3 regions of the Burkholderia sp. AU30198 genome follow, and region 3 is predicted to be linked to each of the others. Evidence: riboswitches for the same ligand, from Rfam matches in the RefSeq annotation. Region 3 holds a riboswitch; each other region holds the start of a gene.

Region 1 (5,537 bases), on a different contig from region 3:
GACCGGAACAACCAGTAGAGCCCGCCGGCAAGCACGATCGACGCCGGCAGCGTCAGCACCCACGCCAGCACGAGGCTGCGCACCGTGCCCCATTGCAGCCCGGAGCCGTTCGCCGCCATCGTGCCCGCAACGCCCGACGACAGCACGTGTGTCGTCGACACGGGCAATCCGTACACGTCGGCCGCGCCGATCGTGAGCATCGCGACGAGTTCGGCCGACGCCCCCTGTCCGTACGTCAGATGCTGCTTGCCGATTTTCTCGCCGACGGTCACGACGATCCGCTTCCAGCCGACCATCGTGCCGAGGCCCAGTGCGATTGCGACCGCAACCTTCACCCACGTCGGAATGAACTTGGTCGCGTGATCGAGCTGCTTGCGATAGTTGTCGATCGCGAGCTTGTCGTCGGCGGCGAATGCGGGTTGCCCGGATTTCTCGATCAGGCGGATCGCTTCGGATACCAGATACATCGTGTTGCGCACGTTGTCGATGTCGCGTTGCGGCACGGCGGCCATCGAGCCCGACGCGCCGACCGCGGTCGCGAGCGACGTGGACAATTGCTGAACGGCGGGGATCACGGCCGGCGTCAGCTCGCGATGCTGGACGTAACGCTCGACGTCGGCGCGCGGGTTCGCGGACGGTGCGACGCCGTTCGTGTACTTCCCGAACGTCGCGGCGGCCTGGTTCGCGACCGCAACGAACGTCTGCGTCTCGGCCGGCGTGACGGCCTTGTTCAGCGCATAGGCGGTCGGCACCGTGCCGATCAGGATCAGCATGATGAGGCCCATCCCTTTCTGCCCGTCGTTCGAGCCGTGCGCGAACGACACGCCCGTGCAGGTCAGGATCAGCAGGCAGCGAATCCAGAACGGCGGCGGCTGGTCCTTCGGCGGCTCCTTGTACAGCTCCGGAATCCGCACGAGGGCTTTCAGCACGAGCAGCAGCAGCGCCGCACAGAGGAAGCCGACGATCGGCGAGAACAGCAGCGACTTGCCGACGCCGAGCGCCTGGCCCCAGTCGACGCCGCTCGTGCCGGACGGCCCGTGCATCAGCTGGTTCATCAGCCCGACGCCGATGATCGACCCGATCAGCGTATGCGAGCTCGACGACGGCAACCCGAAATACCAGGTCGCGAGGTTCCACACGATCGCGGCGATCAGCAACGCGAACACCATCGCGAAGCCCGCACCGCTGCCGACCTGCAGGATCAGCTCGACCGGCAGCAGTTGCAGGATGCCGAACGCAACGGCGCCGCTCGAGATCATCACGCCGAGAAAGTTCCACAGGCCGGACCAGATCACCGCGACGTTCGGCGTCAGCGAGTGCGTATAGATCACGGTCGCGACCGCGTTCGCGGTGTCGTGGAAGCCGTTGACGAATTCGAAGCCGAGCGCGATCAGCAGTGCGGCGCCGAGCATCAGGTACGGGAACAGCGACCCTTCGCGCATCGGCGACAGATCGTCGATCAGGTGCGTGGCGATATAGACCGCGCCGATCGCGAGCACCAGCAGGAAGACGGCATAGCCGAGCTGCCTGGTGCGCTCGACGGAACCCGGACTGTTCGGGGCAGACGAAGCAGGTTGATTCATGACGGTATCTCGTAAGGGAACCGCGACCGATCCTAGCTTCGGCTAGCAGTCAGTTTGATGACAGCAGGGATGACGAACGGCGGGGCTTGCAGCGATGTAAGGTGGACATCGCCATGCGATTGCGATACGAGACAACACGTCGGCGGGCGTCGTGGCCCATATCGCGAACGCAACACGGCAGGAGGCTATGCACCAGTGTCGCGCGGATCGCCTTCCGCGATCAACAACCAGCCGTGCGGCGACGCAGCGAATGTCGTGCACGATAGCGGCGCCACGTCGATGCGGGTTGCTGCGCCGGAATCGATCCGCAGCGCATGCGCGACGGCCGCGCGCACGATCGGCGCATGCGTGATGGCGACGATGTCTCGACCGCGTTGCAGCGCGTTCAACCACGCGCCGACGCGGCGCATGGCTGCATCGAACGATTCGCCGCCGTGCGGCGACGCCAACGGATCGCCGATCCACGCGCCCAGTTCGTCAGGCCAGTCGCGCGCGAGGTCGTGTAGCCGCTTGCCGCGCCAGCTTCGGTAGTCGATGTCGCGCAGTGCGTCGTCGATGTCGGCGTGCAGGCCGAGCGCATCGGCGGTCTGCACCGCGCAGCGGGCCGGGCTGCACAGCACGAGCGAGCCGGCGACGTCCGTCCACCGGTCGCGCAGCGCCGCGGCGTCGGCGAGCCCGTGCGCGTCGAGCGGGTCGTCGTCGGGAAACGTGCCGGTGCGCATCGCCCGGGTCGATGCGTGTGCAATCAGGCGCAGCGAGGCATGCATGTTCATGGAGGTTTTCGGGGGAGCCGGGACGGGCGCGTTCGTCCACTTTTCGCCGCTTCAATACGCGAACGTTCGCGCGTACAATTCGCCCGATACGAAACGCGGAAGCCGGTGCAATTCCGGCGCGGTCGCGCCACTGTAACCGGTGATCCATGATCCCGGAAGCCAGACCTGCCTTCGTACCCATCCATCATTTGCCGGGGCGCGATTCCCCTGAGGTGCATCCATGAGCGAAGCAGTGCTGAAGCCGGCGGTCGTGCCGGCGCCCATCCCCGTCCGTGAACTGTTGCCGTGGGCCGTGTTCGTCGGCCTGATCCTGTTGCTCGCCCTCTATTTCGTCGGCGCGGAACAAGGCGCAACGTCGCTCGTGCCGGGCATGTACGTGCACGAATTCGTCCACGACGGCCGCCATCTGCTCGGCTTCCCCTGCCACTGACGCGGAGTTCATGATGGTCGGAAAGCTGCTCATGCGCGGGATGCTCGCAGGCATCGCCGCAGGCCTCCTCACGTTCGGTTTCGCGAAAATCGTCGGCGAACCGCAAGTCGATCAGGCGATCTCCTTCGAAGAAAAACTCGACGCCGCCAAGGGCGACGCGCCGGAACCCGAGCTGGTGAGCCGCCACACGCAGGCCGGCTTCGGCCTGCTGACGGGCGTCGTGACCTATGGCGCGGCGTTCGGCGGGCTGTTCTCGCTGGTCTTTGCGTATGCGTATGGCCGAGGCAGCCGTCTCCCGGCACGGCCGCTGGCCGCCTGGCTCGCACTGGCGGCGTTCATCGCGCTCGTGATCGTGCCGAACATCAAGTACCCGGCCAATCCGCCGTCGGTTGGAGACCCCGACACGATCGGCTATCGCACGGGGCTGTTCTTCCTGATGATCGCGATCTCGATCGCGACGATGGTGTTCTCGGTCAGCGTGCGCCGCCATCTGCTGGCGAAGCTCGGGCAATGGAACGCGTCGATCGTCGCGGGGCTCGTGTTCATCGCGATCATCGCGGCCGTGCAGCTCGGGTTGCCGTCGATCAACGAAGTGCCGGCTGCCTTCCCGGCCGTCGTGCTGTGGAAGTTCCGCGCCGCGGCGATCGGCATGCAGGTGATCATGTGGACGACGATCGGCCTGCTGTTCGGCGCATGGGTCGAGCGCGGCGAACGTATCGGCATGCGCGCCGCCTGACGCGCATTGCAACGGGGCGTGCCTAGCGCAGCATGCGCGGCGCGCTCCACGTCGATTCGCGCGCCAGCGCGACGAACGCGGCCAGGTAGTCGATCGACGCATCCGCCTCGCGGATGCCGAGGAAGATCTGCTTCGCGATCCCCTTCTTGCCGAGCTTGACCGGCACGACCGGCATCCGGTCGGCATATTCGTCGGCCAGCCATCGCGGCAGCGCAGCCACGCCGCGCCCGCTCGCCACCATCTGCAACATGATGTCGGTCGTCTCGATCGACTTGTGCCGCTTCGGCACGATGCCGGCCGGCGTCAGGAACTGGTTGTAGATGTCGAGCCGGTCGGTTTCGACCGGATAGGTGATCAGGATTTCGTCGGTCAGCTGCTCGGGCGTCACGTAATCGGCGTTGGCGAAACGGTGTGCGTCCGCGACCACCAGCACCTGCTCGTAGTCGAACACGGGGTCGAAGCGCAGCCCCGGCTTGTTCAGCGGATCGGGCGTCACGAGCACGTCGATGTCGTAGCCGAACAGCGCGCCGATCCCGCCGAACTGGAAGCGCTGCTTTACGTCGACGTCGACGTCGGGCCAGCGCGACAGGTACGGCGACACGACCTTCAGCAGCCACTGGTAGCACGGGTGGCATTCCATCCCGATACGCAGCGTGCCGCGCTCGCCCTTCGCGTACTGCTTCATTCGCTCCTCGGCCAGCTCGAACTGCGGCAGCAGCCGGTTCGCGAGCTTCAGCAGATACTGCCCGCCCTGCGTCAGCCGCAGGCCGCGCCCCTCGCGATCCCAGATCGGCGTGCCGAGCTGCTGCTCGATTTTCCGGACGGTATGGCTGAGCGCCGATTGCGTGACGTGCAGCGCATTGGCGGCTGCGGTCAGCGAGCCCTGGCGCTCGACTTCACGAATGACGACGAGATGGAATCGTTCCAGCATGGTTATCGCTCATCCTGCATTTTCATGAATAACTTTAATGGATGAATGAAATAATGCCATTTTATTTCATGGTTTGAAATCCCTATCATGGTTGCCGGACCTTCACTACTTCTGGACGGCAGCGCCATGGCGACGACACACAATCTCGGTTTCCCGCGCATCGGCGCCAAGCGCGAACTCAAGTTCGGCCTCGAACGCTACTGGAAGGGCGAATCGTCGCGCGATGAACTGAAGGCGCTCGGCGCGCAACTGCGCGAGCGTCACTGGCGCGACCAGCGCGACCTCGATCTCGCTCCGATCGGCGACTTCGCGTTCTACGACCAGGTGCTCGACATGAGCTTCACGCTCGGCAACCTGCCGAAGCGCGTGCAGGGCTTCCACGGCGATGCGCTCGACAACTATTTCCGCGTGGCGCGCGGCCGTTCTGCGCAGTCGGCGGAAGAGCATGCCGCGTGTTGCGGCGGCGTCGCGGCCGGCGAAATGACGAAGTGGTTCGACACGAACTATCACTACATCGTCCCGGAATTCCACGCCGACACGAACTTCTCGCTCGATCCGTCGCGCCTGCTGCAGCAACTCGCCGAAGCGAACGCGCAGCGCGTGAAGGCGAAGCCGGTGATCATCGGCCCCGTCACGTACCTGTGGCTCGGCAAGGCGAAGGACGACTCGGATCGCCTCGCGCTGCTGCAGAAGCTGCTGCCGGTGTACGGCGCGTTGCTCGACACGCTGACCGCACAAGGCGTCGAATGGGTGCAGATCGACGAACCCATCCTCGTCACCGAGCTCGACGCCGAATGGCAGCAAGCATTCAAGACCGCGTATGCCGCACTCGAAACGCGCCGGATCAAGGTGCTGCTCGCGACGTACTTCGGCCAGCTGCAGGGCAACCTGGCGCTCGCCGCGTCGCTGCCGGTTGACGGCCTGCACATCGATGCGATCAACGCCCGTGACGAAATCGACGCGCTGGTGCGCGAACTGCCGGCCGAGCGCGTGCTGTCGGTCGGTGCGATCAACGGCCGCAACATCTGGAAGACGGACCTGAACACCGCGCTCGACTGGCTCGAGCCGCTGTCGAAGCAACTGG
Region 2 (5,537 bases), on a different contig from region 3:
CCGGGCGTCTCGACGATCGAGGACGTGCTCCGTCAGGCAGGCAAGCCCGAGATGGTCAGGCAGGGCGACGACGGCTCGCAGCGGTTCGAGTATCCACGCGGTCCTTATGGCACGAGCACCTACATGCTCGATTTCGGGCCCGACGGCCGGCTCGTGTCGATCACGCAGGCGCTGACAGCGGCGAACATCACGAAGGTCGTGCCCGGAATGTCGAAGGACGACGTGCGACAACTGCTCGGCAAGCCGACCGAGGTCGCGCAATACGCGTTGAGCCATGAAGAGGTATGGAGCTGGCACTGGGCCGAGGGCGGCGTATCCGGCGACGCGATGTTCAACGCGCATTTCTCGCCCGACGGCACCGTGATCCGGACTTCGCGTTCGGAAGCGCCGGGCCGCGAAAAACCCTGACCTGATGAACGACGCAACGCAGGCGGCGCAGCATCGAGCAATCTAGAACGCTTCGCCGCTGAACAACGCCACGACTGCATCCGGATTCGACGGCCAGTACATGTGCATGTACGTCGCGACGATCGCGCCGCTGCGATAGACGGCTTCGCCGCTGCCCGACGCGCCGTCGGGGCGCCTTGCGGTCGCGACCGGTTCGAGCGGCGTCGCGAGCCGCGAGTAGTGGAACGTATGGCCGCGCATTGGACCGGTGCGCGTATCGACCTGCTGCATCCCTAGCGCCGCGAACCGGCGCTGCATCGTCGCATGACCTGGCAGCACGCCCAGCATCGGCGTCGTCAAACCGTCGACGTCGGTCAGCGATTCGCACAGATAAACCATCCCCCCGCATTCCGCGACGATCGGCCTGCCCGCTGCCGCGTGTGCGCGAATCGACCGCGCGGTCGCGGCGTTCGCTGCGAGTGTCGCCGCATGCAGTTCCGGATAGCCGCCCGGCAGAAACAGCGCGTCGCAATCGTCCGGCACCGGTTCGTCGGCGAGTGGCGAGAAGAATCGCAACTGCGCACCGAGCGCGTCGAGCAACGCGAGATTCGCCGGATAGATGAACGAAAAAGCCACATCGCGCGCCACCGCGATCCGCTTGCCGGCGAGCGCACGCGGCAGCGGTGCTGCTGCATCCGGTTCCGCGAACGCAACAGCCGGCGGCAACTCGGCAAGCGCCGTTTGCGCGAGCACGTCGGCCGCTCGCTCGAGCCGCGCATCGAGATCGTCGATGTCGTTCGGCTGGTGCAGGCCGAGATGCCGCTCCGGCAGCGCGATGCCCGCATCGGCCGGCACGTGCCCGAGCCAGCGCAGGTCGTCGGGCAGCGCCTGTTGCAGCAGTTCCGCGTGCCGCTCCGAGCCGACGCGATTCGCCAGCACACCATGAAACGGCAGCCCCGGACGGAACCGCGCGAGCCCGAACGCGATCGCCGCGAACGTCTGCGCCATCGACTTCGCGGAAATCACCGCAACGACCGGCACGCCGAACACAGCCGCGAGGTCGGCGCTGCTCGGCGTACCGTCGAACAGCCCCATCACGCCTTCGATCAGGATCAGGTCGGCCTCGCGCGCAGCATCGGCCAGCAGCGCGCGGCAGCCGGCCTCGCCGACCATCCCGAGGTCGAGCGCATGCACGGGCGCGCCGCTCGCGCGTTCGAGCAGCATCGGATCGAGAAAGTCGGGCCCGGTCTTGAACACGCGCACGCGCCGGCCGAGCCGGCGGTGCAGCCGCGCGAGGCCGGCCGTCACCGACGTCTTGCCCTGGCCCGACGCGGGTGCACTGACGAACAGCGCGGGGCAGGCCGGCATGCTCAGAACTCCACGCCGCGCTGCGCCTTCACGCCTTGTTCCTTGTACGGATGCTTGACGAGCCGCATTTCGGTGACGAGGTCGGCCGCGTCGATCAGCGCATCGGGCGCATGCCGCCCGGTCACGACGACGTGCACCGAATCGGGACGCGCGGCCAGCGTCGCGAGCACTTCGTCGAGCGGCAGGTATTCGTACTTCAGCACCGTGTTCAATTCGTCGAGGATCACCATCCGGTAGTCGCCGCTTTCGATCATCCGGCGCGCCTCGTCCCAGCCCTTGCGCGCGGTCGCGATGTCGGCGTCGCGGTTCTGCGTGTTCCACGTATAGCCGTCGCCCATCGTCACGAAATCGCATTCGGCCACCGCGCCGAGGAAGTCGCGCTCGGACGTGTGCAGCGCGCCTTTGATGAACTGCACGACGCCGAGCCGCATGCCGTGGCCGAGCACGCGCACGGCCATGCCGAACGCGGCCGTGCTCTTGCCCTTGCCGTTGCCGGTGTTGACGATCAGCAGGCCCTTTTCATTGGTGGCGGCGGCCTGCTTCTTCTCGTGGCCCGCACGGCGGCGTTCGGTCATCCGTTGATGGGATTCGGCGTCGGTTTTCATCGGATTGGTCCTGTCGAAAGAAAGCGAAACAAAGGATTCAGAGCGGGCCGGCGAGTGCGACCGTCACGCCGTCCCGGATGGATTTGGGGCCCAGCAGCCGGCCGTGCGGCGCCGCGAGCTGCGCGCACGGCTCGGCCACGCCCGCGACGCCGAAGCGGGCGAGCGCGGCATCCGACGGGCCGCTTGCGGCCAGTTCCGGGCGGCTCGCGAGTTGTGCCGCGTCGAACGCGACGAGCGGCCAGCCGCGGCGCGCGCACAGCGTGCGCAGCGCATGGGCACGCGCCTTGTCGGCGAGCGTTGCGACGAGCGCCGGTTCGGCGCCCGGGTACAGCGTCAGCGCTGCGCGGATCGCGGCATCGAGTTGCGCGGCCGTCGCGCCCGCGCGGAAACCGACGCCGAGCGCGACGCGCATCATGCGCGGCTGCCGAGCGCGGCACGTACCGCGGGATCGTCGGCGAACGCGGCGACGCGGCCGATCACGACGATGGCCGGCGAGCCGATGCCCGTCGCGCCGATGCGTTCGACGAGCGTATCGAGCGTCGCAAGCACGTGCCGCTGTTCGGGGCGCGTCGCGTTCTCGATCGCCGCGCACGGTGTATCGCCGGGCAGGCCGCCTTCACGCAGCGCGGCTGCGATCGTGTCGAGGCGGCGAATGCCCATATAGATGACGATCGTCATGCGCGTGGCCGCGAGCGCGCGCCAGTCGGGTTCGTCGGCGCCCGCGCCGTGGCCCGTGACGAAGATCACGCCTTGCGCGTCGCCGCGTTGCGTGACCGGAATGCCGATTGCAGCCGGCGCGGCGATGCCCGCGGTGACGCCGTTCACGACCTCGACCGGGAATCCCGCCGCGCCGAGCGCGGCCAGTTCCTCGCCGCCGCGGCCGAACACGAACGGATCGCCGCCCTTGAGCCGCGCGACGCTGCGGCCCGCGCGCAGATGCGCGAGCATCGCGGCGACGATCGTCTCCTGCGGCGTCGAAGCATGACCGCCGCGCTTGCCGACGTGCTCGATCTGCGCATCGGCACGCGCATGGCGCAACACGTCGGGATTCACGAGATCGTCGACGAGCAGCACGTCCGCCGCGCCGATCGCGCGGACGGCCTTGAGCGTCAGCAGGTCGGCGTCGCCGGGGCCGGCGCCGATGAGCCAGGCGCGGCTCATCGGGCGCGGCACGGCGCGCACCGTGTCGAAACAGTGGAACAGGGCAGGCGGGCGGCACGGCGGCGGCCGGCAGACAGGAAATGCATGACGGATCGAACGAAGCCCGCGCGGAAGCGGGCGGAATGCGCACCCCCTCCGTCCCCCGCGGATCGGGCGTTCGGCGAGCCTCGGGCTCGCCCCTTGCGTCGGCCGGTATCCGGGCTGGCCGCTTGCCAGGCCGCAGCCTTCCCGCCCGGCTGAAGGGCAGTGGCATCGTGGGCGGCATGGGCGCGTGCGCGGGGAAGCGCGTCGCGCGGGCGGCGTACCGTTGCGGGGACAGCACAGGCCGGGCGGTGGTCCGCCTCCTGTTTCCCGTTTAACTGCAGGCGCGCAATGCGCGTGCGAGCACCGAACGCGGCGCATACGATAGCACAGGCATTGCGGCGCAAGGATGCCCATCCGGCGCTCCCCGCGGCCGGGTCAGCGTGATGCGGGATACCCGTGCCGCGCGTCTAGCGATACAGGATCTGCCGCTTCAGATCCTTCGCGATGCTGCGCGCGGCGTCCGCCCACTCGGCGAGCTTCGCGCCGCTGCACACGTTGCTGCCGAGGTTGCGATCGAGCACGCGTGTCACGTCAACGGTCCGGCCATCACGGTGATAAGTGGACTGATAGGCGATTTCCCCGGCTCGTACGGAGACGTCCGGCGGGATGGCGAGCAGGTGGGTGTCGGCCGGCAACGTGATCCGGTAGCGCTCCTCGAGCCGCGTTCCAGCGCACACGCCTTCAAATACCTTGCTTTTCTCCTGGAGCACGAAATCGGCGAAGCTCCGGATCTGGCCGAAGTTGGGCAGCGACGGAATCGCAAATGCCGCGGGGCCGGGCATCAACGCCAACTGGTTCAGATTGCCGCGCAGCGCGATCGAGAACGGCTGGTCGAGGTCGTCGAGATGACGCGGGCTCATCTGCAATTCGCCCGCGAGGCCGTAGCGGCGCAGCATCTCGTCGGCGAGCCGCTTCGGCTGGACGTGGATGAACATCTGGCGCGCCCGCTGGACTTCCTGGCCGGCCAGCGTGATGTCGCCCGTCATCGTTGCATTGCCGTCACGATCGAGATTGACCGCATAGGCCAGCGACGAACGGCTGTTGCGGCCGTTTTGCGGCGGCGTGACGATCAGCTTGCCGGTCGAGGTGTCGAGCGCGGGCTTGCCGCTTGCCTCGAACTGCAGTGCGCCGAACGGCAGCACGCCGACCGTGGTGTCGGCAAACACGTCGAATTCCGGCAGTCACGCGATTGCGTGATTGAACGTCAGGACATCGGGTACGGCCGGCAGCCGATAGCGGTTGCCGAGATTGACCAGCACGGTGTGGCTCTCGATCCCCTTTGCATCGAGCAGGGCGGACAGCAGCGTCACCTGATCCTTGCAGTCGCCGTAGCGGTTGGCGAGCACCTCGCCGGCGCGGTGCGGAACGACCGGCCCGGCACCGAAATACACGCCGACATAACGGATGTTGCGTGCGACCCACGCGTACAGCCGCATCGCTTGTTCGCGCCGGTCGGCGATCCCGCTGGTCAACCGATCGGCGAGCTGGCGGATCCCGTCGTCCTGCTGCTGCCTGTCGAACGCGCGCACCTGGTAGGCGTGGGCGATTTCCGGATAGCCGGAGAAGTTGCTCGCGATGAAGACAGGGCCGATATCCGTCCACGCCACCGTGTTCGCTTGCTCATCGAGCGGGCCGGACGGCGGTGTTTCGTAATGGTAGGAACGGATCCGGCGTCCGTCATGCGACGCATCGGCCAGCGGACGCATCCCGCGCGCGTCGATCGCGACCGGCATGTCGTCCGGCGTGTCGAGCGTGACGTTCGCCGAACGATAGTCCTCGATCGGCGGAAACGAGAGCTGCACGCTGAATTTGCCGGGAAACAGCGTGTCGGTGTCGGTCAGCGTGTATGACAGCCGGATCGAATCGCCTTTCGCGAGCGCGGGAAACGTGACGATGCGCAAATGCTCGGCGCTGAATTGCGGCGCGGCGATC
Region 3 (5,537 bases):
TCTGCAGCGCGATCGCCTCGAGCTGGCCGAGGCTGCCGGGCGGCTTGGTCTTGTGGTCGATCACGTGCTGCAGGCGCTTGCGCAGCGCGTCGTCGAGCGGTGCGATCGCGGGCGGGAAGTGGGTCGGGGTCGTCATCGAGAAGCCGTGTCGTTGGCGCGGGTTGCGCCGCGCATCGGAAAAGGAAAGGTCATTGTCGCTCGGGCCACGCGGGCAGCAGCGCATCGCGGCCGTTCTCGCGGATCAGCACCAGCGGATAACCGAACGCATCGCTCGCACGCTCGGGCGTCAGCACGTCGTGCACGGGGCCGGCCCACGCGTGGCCGCGGCCGTCGAGCAACAGCGCGTGCGTCGCGAAACGCCGCGCGAGATTCAGATCATGGCACGAGAACAGCACCGTGCGCGGGCCCGCGTCGAGCCATGCGGCCAGCGCGGTCAGGCAATCGATCTGGTGGTGCAGGTCGAGATGCGCGAGCGGTTCGTCGAGTAGCATCAACGGCGCGTCCTGGCACAGCGTCGCGGCCAGCGCGACACGCTGCCGCTCGCCGCCCGACAGCGACAACACGTCGCGCGACGCGAGCGCGGCGAGGTCGAACGTCGCCAGCGCGTCGCGCGCGGCCGCGCGGTCGCCGTCGCGCTCCCAGCCCCAGCCGCCGAGATACGGAAAGCGGTTGAGCAGCACCGTGTCGAATACGGTCGCGCTGAATACGTCGTGCAGTTGCTGCGGCATCAGCGCGCGGCGCTGCGCGAGCTGCTCGGGCCGCCATGCGGCAAGCGGCCGGCCGTCGATCTCGACCTGTCCGCCGGCCGGCGGCTGCAGCCCGGCGAGGGTCGCAAGCAGTGTCGTCTTGCCCGCGCCGTTCGGCCCGGCGACGCACCAGATCTCGCCGGGACGGAACGCCCGGGTGAAGCCGTCGAGCAGCGTGCGCGCGCCGGCCTTCAGCGTCAGGTCGACGGCCGCGTAGCTCATGTCGCCGGCCATGGCGTGCAGTGCGGCCCCCGTCATCGCATCGGCCTCCTCAACAACATCCAAAGGAACACCGGCACACCGATCAACGCGGTCATCACGCCGACCGGCAGTTGCGCGGGCGCGATCGCGGTGCGGGCGAGCAGGTCGGCCGCCATCACGCCGCCGCCGCCCGCGAGCATCGCGGCCGGCAGCAGCATCCGCTGGTCGTTGCCGAAGGCGAGCCGCAGTGCATGCGGCACGACGAGGCCGACGAAGCCGATCGTGCCGGCCGTCGTCACCGCGGCCGCAGCGGCCAGCGACGCGACCAGATAGATCCGCACGCGCAGGCGCGCAACGGGCACGCCGAGCGCGAGCGCGGTCGCATCGCCGCGCAGCAGCACGTTCAGTTGCGGCGCGGCCGGCAGCGCGACGCAGGCGGCCAGCACCAGCGCGCCCCATGCGAACCACGGCGCGGTCACGCCGTTCAGGTCGCCGGTCAGCCAGAAGATGATCCCGCGCAGTCGTGCATCGGGTGCAAGCGACAGCAGCAGCGTGACGAGCGCGCCCCACCCTGCCGCGATCACGACGCCCGTGAGCAACAGCCGCGGCGACGCGTCGCGCGACTCGCCGCGCCACAGCTCGCGGCGCGCGAGACCGAGCACGAGCGCGACCGACACGAGCGAGCCGGCAAACGCCGATGCGTCGACGAGCCACCACGCGCCGCCCGCGATCATCGCGACGAGCGCGAAGCCGGCCGCGCCACCCGATACGCCGAGCACGTACGGCTCCGCGAGCGGATTGCGCAACAGCACCTGCAGCAGCGCACCGGCGAGCGCGAGCAGCGCGCCGCATGCGAAGCCCGCGAGCGCGCGCGGCAGACGCAGCGTGCGGACGATGTCGGCGAACAGCGCGTCGCCGCCATGCGGCACGAGCGACGCAAGTGCCTGCCATGGCGACATCGGCACGCTGCCGATCGACAGCGACGCGACGAACAGCAACGCGACCGCCGCGGCCAGCGCGGCCCAGATCGCGGTGGCGCGCGCGGCGCTCATGCCGCGCATGGCGCCGCACACGACGTGCGGCGCCCCCGCTTGCGGAGGCCGGCCGGTCGTGACTGAAGCGCCGCGCGGACGATTGGGGTCAGCATCGAAGAAGATTCCGTGAAGCGTTGCGCGCCCCGCCTCCCCGCAGGCCGCGCGTCACGAAGCCCGTGCGGGCTCCCCGTCTCGGCCGGTATCCGGGCTGGCGGCGGTCCGGCTCGCCTTCCCGCGCGATGACGCGCAGTGGCCCGCGTCCGCATGCAACACCTGCACGTGAAACGCGCCCGAGCCGGCCTGCGTCACGGGACGCGGCCGCTTACCGTTGCGGGGGCAGCGCAGGTTGGCGGGCTCCTGGCGCCCGCGCCCTGCTTCCCGTTTAACTGCGCGTTCCACGCGCGAGCACCGAGGCGGCGCCAGTTTAGGAGCGGGTCGCGCGAGCGTCAAGGAAGCGTCCGGACACGCACGGGACGCGCCGATTCGCGGCAAGAAGCGGGGGTGTTACGACTGGAAACGTTACAGATGTCGGATTGCGCGTTATTCCGCGCTAAAATGCTGGGTCTTTAGAGGACGCAGCAAATGCTCAACGAACTCGAAACATTATCTCAAAATATTGGCCGTCTGATTTCGCTTAACAAGCGCTATCACTCGGAACGGCTCGCGCTCGAGGAGCAGGTCGCGCAATTGCGCGCGGATGCGGACGCTGTCCGCGCGGAACTCGCGCAACTGCGCGACGAACGCAATGCACTTGAGGCCGAGCGTGACACGCTGTCGGCAAAGATCGACGACGCCCAGGTGAAACTGAACGCGATTCTCGAAAAGCTGCCGCGCTCGAAAAGCGCGGAGCAAGCCGACAACCAGCTCGACCTGCTGGATGCGCAGGCGCGTGCGGATGGCGATGACGCGGCCAGCCACGGAGAACATGCATGAGCACCAAGCAGATCGAAGTCTCGATTCTCGGTCAGCCCTATCGGCTCGCCTGTTCGGCCGAGACCGAAGCAGCGCTGCTCGAAGCGGTCGCGCGCGTCGACGCCGAAATGTCGAAAATCCGCTCTAACAGCTCGGTACGCGGTACCGATCGCATCGCCGTGATGGCGGCGCTGTCGCTCGCGTCCGAATTGCTGCGGTTGCAAACGAGCGTGCGGCATGGTGAAGCATTTCCGGCGGAAGAAATCCGTCGTACAATGCACCAGATGAACGAACAGCTCGGCGCGGTGCTCGCACAGCACGAGACGCAGTAACGTTTGATCGATGCGTCGATTCCCCTTGATCTCGGCGATCAACGGTGGTCAAATTGGCGCAACGAAACACAGTTCAGTCAGCTTCCCTGCCTGGTTCGCCAAGGTCATATATTCCTTGAACCAATGCCATGTGCACGGTTGCGGAAATTTGTAGCACGGGCGCGCGCGTCACTCTGTCTGATGTACCCGAAGTGCTGCTAACTGCGACCAATTCTGAACCCTAGGTTCAGGATGCCGGCCTAGCGGCCAAGGCGGGGACCTATCCAACGGCATCGGGCAAAGCCCGGTGCCGTTTTCTTTTGTAGCAGCCTTTTTCTGCGTCGATCACGATCCATGCAATACTGGCTGATGAAGTCCGAACCGGACGAAGCAAGCATCGACGATCTCGCCAACGCACCGCAGCGCTCGCTGCCGTGGACGGGCGTGCGCAATTATCAGGCGCGCAATTTCATGCGCGACACGATGAAGATCGGCGACGGCGTGCTGTTCTATCACTCGAGCTGCCCCGAGCCGGGCATCGCGGGCCTCGCCGAAGTGTCGTCGACGCCCTACCCCGATCCCACGCAGTTCGATCCGAAAAGCCCCTATTACGATCCGAAGTCGACTCAGGAAGCGCCGCGCTGGCTGCTCGTCGACGTGCGCTACGTGAAAAAATCGCCGCTCGTGCCGCTCGCCGCGCTGCGTGAACACGACGAACTCGCCGACATGCGCGTGCTCGCACGCGGCAACCGGCTGTCGATCACGCCCGTCACACGCACCGAATGGCGCTTCATCACCGAAAAGCTGATGAAGTAGGCGCGCGCCAAAGGTCAAATCTGGTCAGTACGCGCCGCCGCCGCGGAACTCGCGGCACTTTCGCGCAGCCTAAGCAACCGCTGTCGGCCGATCAGGCCGGTTGTCGTTTTTTTCGTCGCGCGGGTCGCCCGCGTCGTGCACGCGCGATCCGCGTGCACGCCCTCGCACAAGGAGTCCAACAATGACCAAGAAATCCGCACTCGCGCTGTCGCTCGCCCTTGCCGCTGCCGTTCCCGTCGCGTTGACGCTCGCGTCTTCCACCGCGCACGCGCAAACCGCGAACCCGCACTTTCCGGAGCCGGCGGGCGTGCTGTCGCTGTCGTCGCAGGCCAGCACCGACGTGCCGCAGGACATCATCCACATCACGCTGTTCTACGAGCAGCAGGCCAAGGATCCGGGCAGCCTCACCGCGCAGCTGAACCAGCGCGCCGACGCAGCGCTGTCGCAGGCGAAGGGCGTCTCGGGCGTCACCGCACACACGGGTGCATTCTCCGTCTATCCGAGCACCGATCGCGACGGCAAGATCTCCGCATGGCGCGGTCGCACCGAGGTCGCGCTCGAATCGCGCGATTTCGCGGCAGCGTCGAAGCTTGCGGGCCAGCTGTCGAACCTGATGCAGGTCGCGAACGTCGAGTTCTCGCTGTCGCCCGAAGCGCAGCGCGCGGCCGAGCAGAAGCTGACGACCGAGGCGATCAAGTCGTTCCGCGCCCGCGCGGACGAAGCCGCGAAGGCCTTCGGTTACAGCAGCTACACGATCCGCGACGTGAACGTCGGCGGCGGCCGCAACGTGCAGCCGTACCCGCGCATGATGGCGATGGCCGCAGCACCGATGGACAGCGCCAAGATGAGCGCACCGATCGCGGTCGAAGGCGGCAAGGCCACCGTGTCGGTCACGGTCAACGGCTCGGTGCAGATGAAGTAACGCGCAGCGCGCGGCAGTCCGAAATGAAAAACGCCGGCCCGAGGGCCGGCGTTTTTCATTGACCTGCAGGTTGTCGATGCCAGCGCCGATGCACGCGCCGCTCGCACGTGCATCGGCGTCGCATCACGCAGCGGCGGTCGCCGCGCGACGGCGATATGCCCACACCATCAGCGCGATGCCCGCGAGGATCATCGGCATCGACAGCCACTGCCCCATCGACAGGCCGAGCGCGAGCAGGCCGAGGAAGTCGTCGGGCTCGCGCGCGAACTCGACCGTGAAGCGTGCCAGGCCATAGCCGATCAGGAACAGCGCGGAGATCGCGCCCATCGGCCGCGACTTGCGCGAGAAGAAGAACAGCGCGAAGAACAGCACGATCCCTTCGAGCGCGATTTCATAGAGTTGCGAAGGATGGCGCGGCAGCATCTGGTATTGCATGAACACGTCGGCGAGATGCCACTTCTCGACGAGCTCCGGATGCTTCGGCAGCCATGCCGCATCGTCGCGCATCGCGCCCGGGAACAGCATTGCCCACGGTGCGGACGGATCGGTCACGCGACCCCACAGTTCGCCGTTGATGAAGTTGCCGAGCCGCCCG

What was found. Region 3 has a riboswitch for cobalamin ahead of LGN19_RS20390 (FecCD family ABC transporter permease). Riboswitches for the same ligand answer to the same signal wherever they lie in the genome.
Region 1: linked by a shared signal. The riboswitch ahead of LGN19_RS30785 (CbtB domain-containing protein) and the one ahead of LGN19_RS20390 (FecCD family ABC transporter permease) in region 3 are both predicted to bind cobalamin.
Region 2: linked by a shared signal. The riboswitch ahead of cobA (uroporphyrinogen-III C-methyltransferase) and the one ahead of LGN19_RS20390 (FecCD family ABC transporter permease) in region 3 are both predicted to bind cobalamin.

The regions. Positions count from the first base shown of each region.
Region 1 is NZ_JAIZSA010000017.1:205,482-211,018, reverse strand. It holds gene LGN19_RS30795 (inorganic phosphate transporter) at 1-1,583, opposite strand, end outside; gene LGN19_RS30790 (histidine phosphatase family protein) at 1,769-2,356, opposite strand; cobalamin riboswitch at 2,402-2,544, shown strand; gene LGN19_RS30785 (CbtB domain-containing protein) at 2,577-2,786, shown strand; gene LGN19_RS30780 (CbtA family protein) at 2,800-3,522, shown strand; gene LGN19_RS30775 (LysR family transcriptional regulator) at 3,545-4,453, opposite strand; gene metE (5-methyltetrahydropteroyltriglutamate--homocysteine S-methyltransferase) at 4,580-5,537, shown strand, end outside.
Region 2 is NZ_JAIZSA010000004.1:331,294-336,830, reverse strand. It holds gene bamE (outer membrane protein assembly factor BamE) at 1-408, shown strand, start outside; gene LGN19_RS12560 (cobyrinate a,c-diamide synthase) at 451-1,755, opposite strand; gene cobO (cob(I)yrinic acid a,c-diamide adenosyltransferase) at 1,758-2,360, opposite strand; gene LGN19_RS12550 (cobalamin biosynthesis protein) at 2,398-2,775, opposite strand; gene cobA (uroporphyrinogen-III C-methyltransferase) at 2,772-3,521, opposite strand; cobalamin riboswitch at 3,691-3,928, opposite strand; gene LGN19_RS12540 (hypothetical protein) at 4,013-4,771, opposite strand; gene LGN19_RS12535 (DUF3857 domain-containing transglutaminase family protein) at 4,787-5,537, opposite strand, start outside.
Region 3 is NZ_JAIZSA010000009.1:86,970-92,506, reverse strand. It holds gene cobT (nicotinate-nucleotide--dimethylbenzimidazole phosphoribosyltransferase) at 1-136, opposite strand, end outside; gene LGN19_RS20395 (ABC transporter ATP-binding protein) at 189-1,004, opposite strand; gene LGN19_RS20390 (FecCD family ABC transporter permease) at 1,001-1,999, opposite strand; cobalamin riboswitch at 2,158-2,409, opposite strand; gene LGN19_RS20385 (ATPase) at 2,564-2,914, shown strand; gene LGN19_RS20380 (cell division protein ZapA) at 2,911-3,225, shown strand; RNA gene ssrS (6S RNA) at 3,306-3,487, shown strand; gene LGN19_RS20370 (EVE domain-containing protein) at 3,559-4,020, shown strand; gene LGN19_RS20365 (SIMPL domain-containing protein) at 4,202-4,942, shown strand; gene lgt (prolipoprotein diacylglyceryl transferase) at 5,066-5,537, opposite strand, start outside.